Regions from separate parts of the Ruegeria sp. BJ3 genome, predicted to be linked through region 3. Evidence: riboswitches for the same ligand, from Rfam matches in the RefSeq annotation. Region 3 holds a riboswitch; each other region holds the start of a gene.
What was found. Region 3 has a riboswitch for cobalamin ahead of ACR3EL_RS02395 (hypothetical protein). Riboswitches for the same ligand answer to the same signal wherever they lie in the genome.

Region 1: linked by a shared signal. The riboswitch ahead of ACR3EL_RS05125 (DUF1636 family protein) and the one ahead of ACR3EL_RS02395 (hypothetical protein) in region 3 are both predicted to bind cobalamin.
Region 2: linked by a shared signal. The riboswitch ahead of ACR3EL_RS05055 (CbtB domain-containing protein) and the one ahead of ACR3EL_RS02395 (hypothetical protein) in region 3 are both predicted to bind cobalamin.

What each region holds. Positions count from the first base shown of each region.
Region 1 is NZ_JBQFIT010000001.1:1,019,832-1,024,932, reverse strand. It holds gene ACR3EL_RS05130 (LysR family transcriptional regulator) at 1-756, shown strand, start outside; cobalamin riboswitch at 829-1,033, shown strand; gene ACR3EL_RS05125 (DUF1636 family protein) at 1,115-1,498, shown strand; gene cobW (cobalamin biosynthesis protein CobW) at 1,501-2,556, shown strand; gene cobN (cobaltochelatase subunit CobN) at 2,563-5,101, shown strand, end outside.
Region 2 is NZ_JBQFIT010000001.1:1,006,740-1,011,840, reverse strand. It holds gene ACR3EL_RS05070 (cobyrinic acid a,c-diamide synthase CobB) at 1-376, shown strand, start outside; gene cobA (uroporphyrinogen-III C-methyltransferase) at 373-1,101, shown strand; gene cobF (precorrin-6A synthase (deacetylating)) at 1,094-1,837, shown strand; cobalamin riboswitch at 1,881-2,089, shown strand; gene ACR3EL_RS05055 (CbtB domain-containing protein) at 2,126-2,296, shown strand; gene ACR3EL_RS05050 (CbtA family protein) at 2,301-2,999, shown strand; gene ACR3EL_RS05045 (hypothetical protein) at 3,064-3,558, shown strand; gene ACR3EL_RS05040 (DUF1636 family protein) at 3,546-3,890, opposite strand; gene ACR3EL_RS05035 (DUF302 domain-containing protein) at 4,037-4,498, shown strand; gene ACR3EL_RS05030 (thiamine pyrophosphate-binding protein) at 4,578-5,101, shown strand, end outside.
Region 3 is NZ_JBQFIT010000001.1:471,392-476,492, reverse strand. It holds gene ACR3EL_RS02405 (alpha/beta hydrolase family protein) at 1-511, opposite strand, end outside; gene ACR3EL_RS02400 (TetR/AcrR family transcriptional regulator) at 635-1,168, shown strand; cobalamin riboswitch at 1,197-1,414, shown strand; gene ACR3EL_RS02395 (hypothetical protein) at 1,501-1,908, shown strand; gene ACR3EL_RS02390 (protein-tyrosine phosphatase family protein) at 1,912-2,415, opposite strand; gene ACR3EL_RS02385 (DNA polymerase III subunit gamma/tau) at 2,571-4,325, shown strand; gene ACR3EL_RS02380 (YbaB/EbfC family nucleoid-associated protein) at 4,412-4,756, shown strand; gene recR (recombination mediator RecR) at 4,803-5,101, shown strand, end outside.

The DNA.
Region 1 (5,101 bases), 550 kb from region 3:
CGCTCGCTCGAGGCGGACCTCGGGCAGCCGCTTTTTGCCCGCAACGCACGACACCTGTCGCTGACCGAGCTGGGCCAGTCCTATGCGCTGACCGTGCGCCGGGCGTTGTCGGATATCGCGCTATCCACCAACAGCTTGTTCGGCCCCGCCTCGCGACAGGCGTTGACCATCCGGGCGGCGATATCGTCGATGACCTACTGGATCGCGGCCGAGCTGCCCGCGTTCAGCGCGCAGCACCCCGAGATCCCCGTGCGGCTGGTGTCGCATATCTGGAACGACTCGGCCGCGCCTGCCGATGTGGACGTGGAAATCCGGCTGGGTTATGGCGACTGGCCCGGTGTTGCGGCCGACCGGCTGTGCTCGGAGCGGCTGGTGCCCATCTGCCGGGCGCAGGACCCGGCGCCAGACCTGCGCAACGGCCCGTTGATCCACATTCTGGGGTACGAGGACAACTGGGCGCGGTACTTCGAGGCGACGGACACCGACCTGCCCGACCGCCCCGCGCGGCATTCGGCGGATACGACCGTCACGGCGCTGCAACTGGTGATGGCCGGCGCGGGCTACGCCACCGTTCTGGAGCGGTTCGGGCGCAACGCGATCGCGCAGGGCGCGCCGATCCGGGTTGCAGGGCCGGCGATTCCCTTTGCCCAGTCGCACTACCTGATCCGCAGCGTCAGCGCGGCGCCTCCGTCCATCCCCGCCCAGTTGTTCCTCGCGTGGTTGCGCGACCGATTGGCCGGTGATGCCGCGGACTGACCCCGGCAAGTCGCTTTTTCGATCCGACGCAAAGCACTTGCCCCTGCGCGCTTGACAACCCCCCTGCCCGTACCGCATGTCGCTTGCGTTGGTGTCTGTGCAAACAGATGAAAAGGGAATGCGTCAGCGGTTTTCCGTCAAACGCAGCCGCCCCCGCGACCGTGACCGGAGAGGGTGCCCAAATGCCACTGGCCGCAGGCCGGGAAGGCGGGACATCCGACAGAGCACTGCTCTGACATCCGCAAGCCGGGAGACCTGCCAACGCCCGAAGACAAACCGGACGGGGTGTTCCGGTGTCGGGCCCATGTCCGCAACGTGGCCCGCGCATACCCCGTCCCCCGACAACCGAGTGATGGGGATGAGAGACGTGACCGAGACCACACCAGTCGAGCTGCTGGTCTGCACCACCTGCCGACGCGGGCTGCCCATCGAGGACGACGCCCAGCGCCCCGGCACGCTGCTGCACAAGGCGCTGGCCGCCGCCGACCTGCCCGAAGGCATCACCCTGAAGCCGGTCGAATGCCTGTCGAACTGCGACCAGGGCTGCTCGATCGTTCTGCGCGGCGGGCCGTCGCGCTGGACCTTCGTCTATGAGAACCTCAACGAATCCGACCATGTCGAGATCATCGTCGAAGGCGCCACCAAGTACCTAGCCGCCGATGATGGCCTTGTGAAATGGCGCGACCGCCCTGAACATTTCCGCAAGAACTGCGCCGCCCGCATTCCCCCGATTGGAGCCTGAGCATGAGCACCCTCGAAAAACTTCCCGTCACCGTCATCACCGGCTTTCTCGGCTCGGGCAAGACCACGCTGATCCGCCACCTGATGTCCGAGCCGCAGGGCAAGCGGCTGGCCGTGGTGGTCAACGAATTCGGCGACGTGGGCGTCGATGGCGAAATCCTGAAAAGCTGCGCCATCCCCGATTGCCCGGCGGAGAACATCATGGAACTGGCCAATGGCTGCATCTGCTGCACCGTGGCCGACGATTTCATCCCCACGATCGAGGCGCTGATGGCGCTGGACCCGCGCCCCGACCACATCCTGATCGAAACCAGCGGTCTGGCCCTGCCGAAACCGCTGCTCAAGGCGTTCGACTGGCCCGATATCCGCTCCAAGATCACCGTGGACGGCGTGATCGCGCTGGCCGATGCCGAGGCCGTGGCTGCAGGCCGTTTTGCCCCGAATGTCGCGGTAGTGGACGCCCAGCGCATGGCCGATGACTCGATCGACCACGAAACGCCCCTGTCCGAGGTGTTCGAAGATCAGATCTCGTGCGCCGACATCATCCTTCTGACCAAACCCGACCTGGCCGGCCCCGAAGGCGTGGCCAAGGCGCGCGAGGTCATCGCCGCCGAGGCGCCGCGCCCCCTGCCCGTAGTCGAGGTTGCCGAGGGCGCGGTGGACGTGCGCGTGGTGCTGGGACTGGAAGCCGCAGCCGAAGACGACATGGACGCCCGCCCCTCGCATCACGATGGCCATGACGACCACGAACATGACGATTTCGAAAGCATCGTTGTCGAACTGCCCGAACAGACCGACCCGGCGCAGTTGGTCGCCAAAATCGAGCGTCTGGCAAACGAGCTGAACATCCTGCGTGTTAAGGGCTATGCCGCCGTTCAGGGCAAGCCGATGCGCCTGCTGGTTCAGGCGGTCGGCGCGCGGGTGCGGCACCAGTATGACCGCCCGTGGAAGCCGGACGAGGAGCGCCGCTCGCGCCTTGTTGTCATCGCCGAGCATCACGACATCGACGAGGCTGCGATCCGCGGCATCCTGACGGGCGTCACCGAGGCCGCCGAGTAAGCACCGATGCACGTCGTCTTTCGCGAAAGCCACGGGCTCGAGGAAACCGAGACCCCGACCGATCTGGGCCAGAGCCCAGCGGATCTGGTGGTGCTGTCCTTTTCGGACAGCGATCTGGGTGCCTTCGCAGCCGGATGGCATCGCGGCGGCGGGCCCGAGGGGCGGATGCCCTCGTTGCGGCTGGCCAACCTGACGGCGCTGAAACACCCGCTGTCGGTCGATACCTATGTCGAACAGACGCTGGAGGGCGCCAAGGGCATCCTGATCCGGCTGATCGGCGGCGTGCCCTACTGGCCCTACGGGTTGCAGCAGGTGCTGGCGCTGGCGCAGGCCAAGGGCATCGCGCTGGCGGTTCTGCCCGCCGACGGGCGCGAGGATACGCGGTTGGACGATTATTCCACCCTGCCGGTCTCGACCCTGCGGCGGCTGGCGCATCTGTGCGATACCGGCGGCGAAGTGGCAGCCCAGGCGGCTCTGGCGCAGATGGCGCTGGCAGCGGGGCTGTATGCCGGGCCGGTGATGGGGGCCAAGACACTACCCGACTGCGGCGCGTGGTGCCCGGATCGCGGCGTGATCGCGCCCGAGGACGCCTTCGCAGGCCAAGGCCGGCGCATCATCGTAACCTTCTACCGCGCCTACCTGACCTCAGCCGATACCGCGCCGGTCGCGGCGCTGATCCGGGAAATCCGCGCGCGGGGTCATCAGGCGGTGGGGCTATTCGCACCCTCGCTCAAGGCGCCTACGGCGGCTGAGTGGTTGGCCGAGAATATCCCCGCGATGACGCCCTCGGCGATCATCAATGCCACCTCGTTTTCGGGCAAAGGCGCGTCGGGCACATCGCCCTTGGACGTGGCGGGCGTGCCGGTGTTTCAGGTCGCGCTGGCCACTTCGCGCCGCAAGGCGTGGGCCGAGGCCGAACGCGGCCTGTCGCCTGCCGATCTGGCCATGCATGTGGTGCTGCCCGAAGTGGACGGGCGCATCTCGGCCGGTGTCGCCTCGTTCAAGGAACCGGGCAAGCGCGACCCGCATCTGGAATATTCCCGCTTTGCCCACCGGCCCGAGCCGGACCGGATCACCGCCATCGTCGACCGGGCGATGGCCTGGGTGGACCTGGCCGAGAAACCAAAGGCGCAACAGGTACCCGCGCTGGTTTTGTCCACCTATCCCGGCAAGGACTGGCAGATGGCCCATGCGGTGGGGCTGGACGCACTGGCCTCGGCCGAGGCGATCCTGTCCGACCTGCAAGGCGCGGGGTATGACACCGCCCCCGCCGAACCGATTGCCGAAACGCTTCTGGACGCCCGGATTTCATGGTCGGTCGATGCTTACCGCGCAGCGCTGGCACAACTGCCCGAGGCGTTGCGCGCCGATCTGGACACCGTCTGGGGCGCGCCCGAGGACGACCCGACCTGCGCCGATGGGGCCTTCCACTTCACCGCGCTTCGGCGCGGCAGGGCGTTGGTGGCGCTGCAGCCCGAACGTGGCGTGCCCGAGCTGCGTGACGACGAATATCACGACCTGTCGCGCACGCCCCGTCATGGTTATGTGGCCTTCTACCTGTGGCTGCGGCACGGGCTGGGGGCGGACGCGCTGATCCATGTCGGCGCCCACGGAACGCTGGAGTGGCTGCCGGGCAAATCGGTGGCCCTGTCGGCCGAATGCTGGCCCGAGGCGCTGATCGGCGATCTGCCGGTGATCTATCCGTTCATCGTGAACGACCCGGGCGAAGCCGCGCAGGCCAAGCGCCGGGTCGGGGCCGTGACGCTGGGCCACATCCCGCCGCCGATGAAGCAGAGCAGCACGCCCGACCGCATGGTGCGGTTGGAATCGCTGCTGGACGAGTTCTCGAACGCCGACGGGCTGGACCCCAAGCGGCGCGACCGGCTGCAGGCCGATATCCGTGACGAGGCCCGCGCCATCGGGCTCGAGGCCGATCTGGGGCTGGATCAGGCCACCAGCACCGCCGAGGCGATCACCCGCATCGACCGTTTCGTCTGTGACATCAAGGAAAGCCAGTTCGGCGACGGCCTGCATGTCTTTGGCCGCGCGCCGCAGGTTGCGGGCAATTTTGACACCGCCGCTTCGGCACGGGCCGAACGCACGGCATTGCTGGACGCGTTGGCCGGCAAGCGGATCGAGGCCGGCCCGTCGGGCTCACCCTATCGCGGGCGCACCGACGTGCTGCCCACGGGCCGCAACCTGTTCACCACCGATCCGCGCTCCGTCCCCACCCGCGCGGCTTATGCGCAGGGGGTAAAACTGGCCGAAGAACTGGTGCGCCGCCACCTGCAGGAGGAAGGCGATTACCCCAAGGGCCTGATCGTCGATCTGTGGGGCTCGGCCACGATGCGTACGGCGGGCGAGGAATTCGCCATGGCGCTGCACCTGCTGGGCGTCAAACCGGTCTGGGATCCGGGGTCGGAGCGCGTGAGCGGGATCGAGGTTCTTCCGATCACTGACTTGGAGCGCCCACGGCTGGACGTGACCTTGCGCGTCTCGGGCCTGTTCCGCGACGTGTTCCCGACCCTGTCGGCCCTGTTCGGTC
Region 2 (5,101 bases), 540 kb from region 3:
CGGCTTGCGCAAACATGCCGAAACGCGGCCCGTGCATGGCGAATGCGGCGGCTACATGGCCCTGGGCGAAGGGCTGATCGACAAGGACGGCGCCCGCCACCGGATGGCCGGGCTGCTGGGCCTTGTCACTTCGTACGAGAAGCGCAAGTTCAACCTGGGCTATCGCCGCGCCGAGTTGCTGGCCGACATGCCCGGGTTCTCGGCCGGGACCGCGCTGCGGGGGCACGAGTTCCACTATTCCTCGATCATCGAGCAGCCCGACGCGCCCTTGGCACGGGTTTTTGACGCCGAAGGCGCCGAAGGCCCACAGACCGGATCGCGCCGCGGACATGTCACCGGTACGTTCTTCCATCTGATCGCAGAGGCCAGCGCATGAGCGGTTTCGTTTCCTTCATCGGGTCCGGTCCCGGCGACCCGGAATTGTTGACCCTCAAGGCCGTGGACCGGCTGCAAAAGGCCGATGCGGTACTGTTCGACGATCTCAGCAGCGGGCCGATCCTGAGCCATGCGCGCAAGGAGGCCGACCTTGTGGGCGTGGGCAAGCGCGCCGGGCGGCCCTCGCCCAAGCAGGACCATGTCAGCCGCCTGCTGGTCGAGTACGCCCAGACCGGCCAGCGGATCGTGCGGCTGAAATCGGGCGATGGCGGCCTGTTCGGACGGCTAGAGGAGGAACTGGTGGCCCTGCGCGCTGCCGGCATCGCCTACGAGATCATTCCGGGCATCCCCTCAGCCATTGCCGCGGCTGCCGCGGCAGGCATCCCGCTGACCCGGCGGCTGACCGCGCGGCGCGTGCAGTTCGTCACCGGCCACGATGTCAGCGGGAAGCTTCCCGAGGACTTGAACCTGCCCGCGCTGGCCGACCCGGGTGCGACGACGGTGGTGTTCATGGGCAAGCGCACCTTTCCACTGCTAGCCGGCGCGCTGCACGCGCATGGGCTGCCGCTGGATACCCCCGCGCTGATGGCCGAGTCGGTCTCGACGCCTGAGCAGTCGCTGCACCGGTCCACCGTCGGTGCCTTGGCCGAGCGCCTGGGTTCCGAGATCGGCACCGCGCCGGCGCTGATCCTTTATGGTCCGCTGGCGGAGAGCGACGATGATTGATCTGGTCTTGATCGGGATCGGCACCGGCAACCCGGACCACGTGACCTTTCAGGGCGCGCAGGCGATCCGCACGGCCGATCTGATCCTGATCCCGCGCAAGGGCGCCAACAAGACCGATCTGGCCGGCGTGCGCGAGGAAATCATTCGCAAGGTCACCGACACACCGCCCCAAATCGCCTATTTCGACATCCCCGAGCGCCGGTCGCAGGAAGGCTACCTGCGCGGCGTGGATGAATGGCACGACATAATCGCCCTGCGCTGGCAGGAGGCGATGGCCCGGCACCCTGAGGCGCGCACCGTCGCCTTGCTGATCTGGGGCGACCCGTCGCTCTATGACAGCTCGCTGCGAATCGCGGCGCGGCTGGACCCGCAGCCTAACACGACGGTGATCCCCGGCATCACGGCGCTGCAGGCGCTGACGGCGGCCCATGCCATGCCGATCAACGAGATCGGCGCGCCTTATCTGGTCACCACCGGCCGGCGCCTCCGCGACGAGGGCTGGCCCAGCGCTGCGGATACGGTTGCGGTGATGCTCGATGGCGAATGTTCGTTCCAGATTTTGGACATGGCCGATTTTGACATCTGGTGGGGGGCGTACGTGGGTATGCCCGAGCAGATCCTGATCAAAGGTCCGCTGGCGGATGTGGCCGACGAGATTCTCCGCACCCGCGCCGAGGCCCGCGCCCGGCACGGGTGGATCATGGACATCTACATTCTGAAAAAGCGCGGGAATTGACGCGAAAGGTCGCAAATGGCGATTGCGCCACAGCGGCATTCACGTCTAAATGGATGGGTCTGGTCCTGCCGGAGACATCCGGATGCTAAGAGGGAATTTGGTGCGGCCTGCGCGCAGGTCAAATCCAAAGCCGCCCCCGCGACTGTAAGCGGTGAGCCCTGTTCAACCAGCCACTCCCGATCCGTTCGGGGGGAAGGCGAACAGAGGCGCTGACCCGCAAGCCAGGAGACCTGCCAGGCGAACAATGAAACACCGGCCGTCGGGTGCGGCGGCACAGGAGGACAGAAAATGACGACACAAACGCAAACCGCATCAACGGCACGCGCTGGCATTCTTTCGGCAGTGTTCGCGGCAGCCCTGGGCCTGGGGATCATCGCCCTGGCCGGTCACGTTCAGGCATCGGCGCTGCATGACGCCGCGCATGACGTGCGCCACGCAACCGGCTTCCCCTGCCACTAAACCAATGTTCAGTCGCATTCTGACCAGCGCGTTGTTCGCTGGTGCTGCAGCCGGGTTGATCGTCGCCCTGCTGCAGTTGGTATTCGTGCAGCCTGTGTTGCTGCATGCTGAACTGTATGAATCCGGAGAGCTGGTGCATTTCGGAGCCGAAGCCGTCTCGGCCCATCCCGAGCTGCCGGGCATGTTCTCGGACCTGACCCGCGACGGGCTGAGCGTGGTGTTCACGATGCTGACCTATACCGGCTATGCGCTGGTTCTGGTCGCCCTGATGTCGCTGGCCGAAGCCCAGGGCCACCCGGTTGACGGGCGCACGGGCGTGCTGTGGGGCCTTGCCGGTTTCATCGCCTTTCACCTGGCGCCGGGCTTCACCCTGGCCCCCGAGGTTCCGGGCGTTGCCGCAGCCGATGTGTTTGCGCGGCAGATCTGGTGGTGGGCAACCGTCGCGGCTGCTGGTGTGGCCATGTGGCTGATCGCTTTCGGTGGCAACATCGTCAGCTATCTGGTTGCGGCCGTGCTGCTGATGGCCCCGCACCTGATCGGCGCACCGGAACCCGACGTGTTCACCGGGCCGGTTCCGACCGAGATCGGGGCACTGTTCGCCGCGCGCGCCTTCGGTGTGGGCCTTGTGGCCTGGGTGCTGCTGGGTTCGTTTGCCGGGTATTTCTGGCAAAGCGAGGGCAAGCGCGTCGAAGCCGCAGCCTGATCCCCGAAATCCCACGACCCGCCGGCGCCCAACCGGCGGGTCATTTGCTTTTTTAGGAAACAAGATGACACGCTCGCTTGCTCTTTTCGCGATCGGTCTGGTCTTTGGCGGGGGTGCCGGGTTCGTGCTGGCCGCGGCCAACGGCGTCACCTTCGACGGCCACGACCATGCCGACCCCGCCCAACATGGCGGCCATCACGCCGAGGCCATGGCCCATGACCACAGCACCGCCATCAACCTGCCCGCCGGACCGGACGCGCCGGGGCTGGAGATCGCCGTCTCCCCCGACCCGATGGCGGGTTGGAACCTGCATGTGATGCCGCGGAACTTCACGTTCGCGCCCGAGCACGCCTCGCTGGACGACAAACCCGGCGAAGGCCATGCGCATGTCTACGTGAACGGCGTCAAGCTGGCGCGGCTTTATGGCAACTGGATGCACATCCCTGACCTGCCCAAGGGCGAAACGACCATCGAGGTCTCGCTGAACGCCAACAGCCACAGCCCGCTGGCCGTGGATGGGGTGCCGGTCAGCGCCTCGGTTACGGTTCAGGTGGACTGAAACGCGGGGATCCGCGCCCGCAGACACAAGCGAAGCCGCCCGCACGGCCGGGCGTCTTCGATCCAGCCATTCGGGCTGTGCAGAATGGTCCGACAGGTCGCCGCAATGTCATCGGCATCGGCGACCGGATCGATTCCCGAAAACACGTAGGACGCCAGGCTCTCCCCCTGCATCGCCACCACGGTCGGCTCCTCGCAGCCGCTGAAACAGGCATGCTCGGCGATCTCGACCCGCCCGTCCAGTCCCGCAGCGCGCACGGCCTCCAATACGGCCTGACGCTCGGCCAGCAAGTCGCGCTCGCCCGCGCAGCTGCTGCAGATCAAAACACGCATGCCCCTCGCCTGCCTTTTTTCCGTTTCACACTGTCGCTTGTGCGGGTTTCGCACCCCCGGCGCAAGCCCGCCACCCACGATATTGTGACTGTACGCACCCGGGAATTCGGGAAGACTTGGGCCAACTACGACTTGGAGAGCCCGTGATGACACGTCTTATGTTTTTCCTAGGCCTGCTGGCGCTTCCCGCGCTGGCGGCCGATATCGAACCCCGGCCGGGTTGGGCCGTCCACCCGACGACCAAGACCCATGACGCGCTGGTGGCCGACACGATCGCAGCGGTCAAGGCAAACGGTCTGATCGTGGTAACGCAGGCCGGGCCCACCAAGGCCGCCGCCGCGCGCGGCATCACCATTCCAGGCAATCGGGTGATCGGCGTCTTCAACAACGACTATGCGGTGCGGGTTCTGGAACAATCGGTGCCCGCGATGATCGAGGCGCCGATCCGCCTGTACGTCACGGAAAACGAGGATGGCACCGCGACGCTGTCCTACAAGACACCCAGCCTTGTCTTTGCCTCCTACACCGGCGGCTCCGACACCTTGCCCGCGATCGCCGCAGAGTTGGACGCCAAGTTCGCCGCCATCGCCGATTTGGCTGTCAAATAGTCACACTGACGTGATGCGGCTTGCGCCGGCCCGGAACCTCCGCAATCTGCTGCGAAACGGAACTTACGGAGCTTGTTCGATGCAGGACCTGTCCCCCCGCGCTGCGGACCTTTTGGCGCAACGGCTGTACGAGGCCGGGTGCCGCCACGCCTTCGGCATGCCCGGAGGCGAGGTGTTGACCCTGGTCGATGCGCTGGAACAGGCCGGGATCACCTTTCACCTGACCAAGCACGAAAACTCCGCTGGTTTCATGGCCGAGGCGGTACATCACCGCGATGGCGCGCCGGCGATTCTGGTGGCGACTCTGGGTCCTGGGGCCATGAACGGCATCAATGTCGTGGCCAACGCGCTGCAGGACCGGGTGCCGATGATCGTGCTGACCGGCTGCGTCGATGCCGACGAGGCGCTGACCTACACCCATCAGGTCATGGATCATGCGCAGGTCTATCGCTCGATCACCAAGGGTACGTTCACCCTGACGGCCAAGGGCGCCGACATCATCGCCGACAAGGCCGTGTCGCTTGCCACGCAGCCGCGCCCCGGGCCGGTGCATATCGACGTGCCGATCTCGGTCGCCGATACACGGGTGTCGGTCGCCAAGCG
Region 3 (5,101 bases):
GACGCACCAGAGGTGGCACGTGGCCATACCAGAACAAAGTCGCCAAGCCCTTGTAGGGCCACGGGTGATCGGCCACCGTCACCAAACCTGCGCACACACAGATCATCCGGTCGATCTGTTCGATTTCCGGTTGCAGCGGACCCAGCATTCCACCGACCGAATGCCCGATCACCCACAGTTTTGCCTGCGGGTATCGACGGCGCATCTCGGCACGCGCTGCGGGCATGTCGATCAGCGCCCAGTCCGCCATCGTGGCCTTCGAGTCTTTCAGCCGCCCGGTCAGCGAATGCTCAAAATCCCGGTAATCATATGTCAGGCAAGCCATACCGCGCTCGGCGGCCAGCCAGCGAGCAAAGTGCTGATAGTAGTCACGTGGCACTCCTGTTGCGCCGTTCAGCACAACAACGGTTTGCGGCTCGACCGCCGGAGTGTAAAGCCGCGCCGCCAGCTGGGTCTGGCCCGACGGAAACTTAAAGTCTTCCACGTCAACCGCGTGCTGCGAATCCAACATCTTTGCCTCCAAACACTCTGGACCGATCGGTCTAATACTTTGTGTCTGGACCAATTGGTCTAGGCCTGTCAATATTTGGCCTGCATGACCCAACGTCCACCAAACACCAAAGATCGCCTGATCGTGACTGCCGCCCGACTGTTCCAGCGCTCGGGCTATAACGGTGTCGGTCTGGCGGAATTGCTGGCCGAAGCGCAAGCCCCCAAGGGTTCGCTTTATCACCATTTTCCAAAGGGCAAGCCGGATCTGGCCCTGGCGGCGGCCAGTTGGGCCTCGGACGGGATGTTGAGCATGATTGCTGCGGCATTCGACGACGCCGCGGATTTTCGCGACGGGGTCACCACCCTGTGCCACAAGATCGCGAAGCTGTTCGACACCTCGGCCCAATGGGAGACCTGCCCGATCGCCGCCACCCTGTTCGAAAGCCCCGACAACCGCGCGTTTCGGGAACATGCCGACCGTCTGTATGAAAGCTGGATCATCGAAGTTCGAAACCACGCCGCGCGGTTCGGAGTTTCCGACCCTGAAAATGCTGCGGACACCCTGTTCATCGTGATGCAAGGCGGCTGGCAATTGGCCCGTGCCCGCGGGGATTCGAATGTGCTGCGCAGACTGCCTGATCTGTTCCCTTGGGACTCACTCCGGCAACCGGGCTGAAACCGTCTTGACTCGATCCCGGATACACCGCTAGCGATGAGGGGATGGTTCCCGTGCCGTTTCGGTCCGGGATGAAAAGGGAACACGGTGCGGTCCAACCCGGAACTCCGGAGCGGACCAAGGCCGCGACTGCCCCCGCAACTGTAGGCGGAGAGCGATGCCTAAATACCACTGACCGCAAGGTTGGGAAGGTCGGCAAAGCAAAGACCCGCAAGTCAGGAGACCTGCCATCAAACGTGAAACCGAAACTCGGACGGGGTGTCCGGGCAGGGTCTGGCCTTGAAACCGGCGTCTGTCCAAATCCACCTCGCCCAGCGCGCGGAGGGCGCAACATGATTTGGAAGACCGATACCCATGAATTCGCGGCAACCATCTGCCAGCGCACCGGAAAGACCTGCCCGGCATTGGCGCGCATGGCACGGGCCATCGCGCAGGCAATGGCGACGGCGCAGGCCGCTACATCCCCCGACTTCCAAGTGGAAGGCAGTAGCGAACTGGCCCATTGCGAACATGGCTGCACGGCGCGGTTCGATGCACGTCCCGAACGGATCCGCGTGTATTGCGGAGCGGCCGCCGACACCCCGTCCGACTGCCTTGATACCTACGCCGACATGCTGTTTGACGACCAGAGCGACGCCCTGCCTGCGCAGGTCATCAGTGATCGACCCTGTGCGATGCTGCAGGCCACGGCGATCATGCCCGTGGTCAGGGCCGAGCGCGAGTTCCGCGCAACCGCCTGAATGTCAGGTCGCCAGTGCCTCGCGCGCTGGGGCGACGGCCCAGTCCATCTGAGCATCAGTCTCAACCGCGCAGGGGCGTACGGCCCGCAGGCGTTTCAGGGCCTGTTCCGGCTGCTCGCCGCTCTCGATCATCAAGCGCAGAACAACCATGCCAGACCGCCCACAACCGCCCCGGCAGTGGACCAGTACCCGCCCACCGCCCGACAGCGCATGGCGGGCGGCGGCGCTGACTTCGGGCCATCGGTCGGATATCTCGGTCGACGGCGCCGAGAAGTCGGCGACCGGAAGATGCGCCCACCGACAGGCGCGCCGATGAATGTCACAGCCCAATTCGCCCGCACCCACAGAAACCAGTTCGGCAAGGGTTGTCATCGAAATCACCAGCCCCGGCGCCCAGGCTGAAATCAGGTCCAGGTCTCCCTCATAGTCGCCGCCACCGCCGGGAACCGAGGTCAGGGCCAGCGTACCGCCGCCCACCTGCAATGCATGAACCACAAGATTTGTCATCAGACGTTCCCCCCGAAACTGGCTGATTGAACTTGATCCGCGCAGTATGCCTCACACCGCGCGCTCGCCAAAGCGAAAAACCTGCACCGGTGCTGTGGACGCGGGGCACCTGGAACTCTACCCTGCATCGTCAGTACGAATCCGTCAGAGCAGACATGACCACACAGTCCAGCCCCGCCTATCAGGTTCTCGCCCGAAAATACCGCCCGGAAACCTTTGCCGACCTGGTCGGTCAGGATGCCATGGTGCGTACGCTGAAAAACGCGTTCGAGGCGGACCGCATCGCGCAGGCCTTCATCATGACCGGCATCCGCGGCACCGGCAAGACGACCACGGCCCGGATCATCGCCAAGGGCATGAACTGCATCGGACCCGACGGCAATGGCGGCCCAACGACCGAACCCTGCGGCCAGTGCGAGCATTGCGTGGCCATCATGGAAGGTCGCCATGTGGACGTGCTGGAAATGGACGCCGCCAGCCGCACCGGCGTGAACGACATCCGAGAGATCATCGACAGCGTGCGCTATCGCGCCGCCAGCGCACGGTACAAGATCTACATCATCGACGAAGTCCACATGCTGTCGACCAGCGCCTTCAACGCGCTGTTGAAAACGCTGGAGGAACCGCCCGAGCATGTGAAATTCATCTTCGCCACGACCGAAATCCGCAAGGTTCCGGTCACCGTGCTGTCGCGCTGCCAACGGTTCGACCTGCGCCGGATCGAGCCCGAGGTGATGATCGGCCTGCTGCGCAAGATCGCCACCGCCGAGGGCGCGGAAATCTCGGATGACGCGCTGGCCCTGATCACCCGCGCCGCCGAAGGCTCGGCCCGGGATGCGACCTCGCTGCTGGATCAGGCGATCAGCCATGGTGCCGGAGAAACCACTGCCGATCAGGTGCGCGCGATGCTGGGACTGGCCGACCGGGGCCGCGTGCTGGACCTGATGGACATGATCCTGCGCGGCGATGCGGCCGGGGCCCTGACCGAACTGGGCGCGCAATATGCCGAGGGCGCCGACCCGCTGGCGGTGCTGCGCGATCTGGCCGAAATCACGCATTGGGTCTCGGTGGTGAAGATCACCCCCGACGCGGCCGAAGACCCCACCGTCTCGCCCGATGAGCGCACCCGCGGCCAGCAGATGGCCGAGGCGTTGCCGATGCGGGTGCTGACCCGGATGTGGCAGATGCTGCTGAAGGCGCTCGAGGAAGTCTCGGCCGCCCCCAACGCGATGATGGCCGCGGAAATGGCGGTGATCCGCCTGACCCATGTGGCCGACCTGCCTAGCCCGGAAGAGTTGATCAAGCGCCTTCAGGACAGCCCTCCGCCGCCCGCCGGCGGGCCGGGGGGCGGCGTTCCGGTCGCCGGAAACAGCGCCCCGCCCGTGACTGCGACGGCCTCGGCCCATGCGCCGGCCCCGCGCGGTGCGGGCGGCGCGCCCACGGCGGCGTTGGCCCAAGACGTGCAGACCGCGCTGGCGCGTTATCCAACGTTTGAGCATGTGGTCGAGCTGATCCGCTCCAACCGTGACGTGAAGCTGCTGGTCGAGGTCGAGAACGGCGTCCGCCTCGTCTCGTACCAGCCGGGCCGGATCGAGTTCACGCCCACCGAAAAGGCGCCCACCGACCTGGCCGCGCGGCTCGGGTCCGCGCTGCAGCGCTGGACCGGCAATCGCTGGGCGGTCTCGATCGTCTCGGACGGGGACGCGCCCACCATCGCCGAACTGCGCGACGCGGCCGAGCTGGCGCTGAAGGCCAAGGCCGAAGAACACCCTTTGGTTCAGGCGGTTCTGACACAGTTCCCCATGGCCCGCATCACCCGGATTGAAACACCCGAGGACCGTGCGGCCAAGGTCGAAACCGAAGCCCTGCCGGAGGTCGAAGACGAATGGGACCCGTTCGAGGAAGACTGATCATCCGCGCAGAAGGCGCGCTGCCCTTGTGAAGGACGCAGACGGCCCGTATTTAGGCCGCAAATCGAATGACAGGAGACATACAGATGCTCAAAGGACTCGGCGGTCTGGGCGACATGGCCAAGATGATGAAATCCGCGCAGGAACTGCAGACTAAGATGGCGCAGATGCAGGAAGAGCTGAACACCATCATGGTCGTCGGCGAATCCGGCGCGGGCCTGGTCAAGGCCGCGGCCTCGGCCAAGGGCGAACTGAAAGGTCTGGACATCGACCCCTCGATTTTCAACAGCGACGACAAGGAAGTGGTCGAGGACCTGATCCTGGCCGCAATCAAGGACGCGCAGACCAAAGCCGCCGAGCGGTCGCAGGAAGAAATGGCCAAGCTGACCGAAAGCATGGGCCTGCCGGCGGACATCAAGCTGCCGTTCTGATCTTCGCCCCTCAAACCCCCGCCGCCAAAGCCACGCAGGACAGGCCATGAGTTCGAACAGTGACATCGACGCCCTGATCGATCTGATGGCCAAGCTGCCGGGGCTGGGACCGCGCTCGGCCCGGCGGGCGGTGCTGCACCTGATCCGCAAACGCGCCCTGCTGCTGACGCCGTTGTCGGACGCCATGCAGCAGGTCGCCGCCACCGCACGCGAATGCCTGAACTGCGGCAACGTGGGCACCACCGACATCTGCGACATCTGCAATTCCGAAGACCGCGCCACCGGAGAGCTGTGCGTGGTCGAAGACGTGGCCGACCTGTGGGCGATGGAACGCGCGGGCGTGTT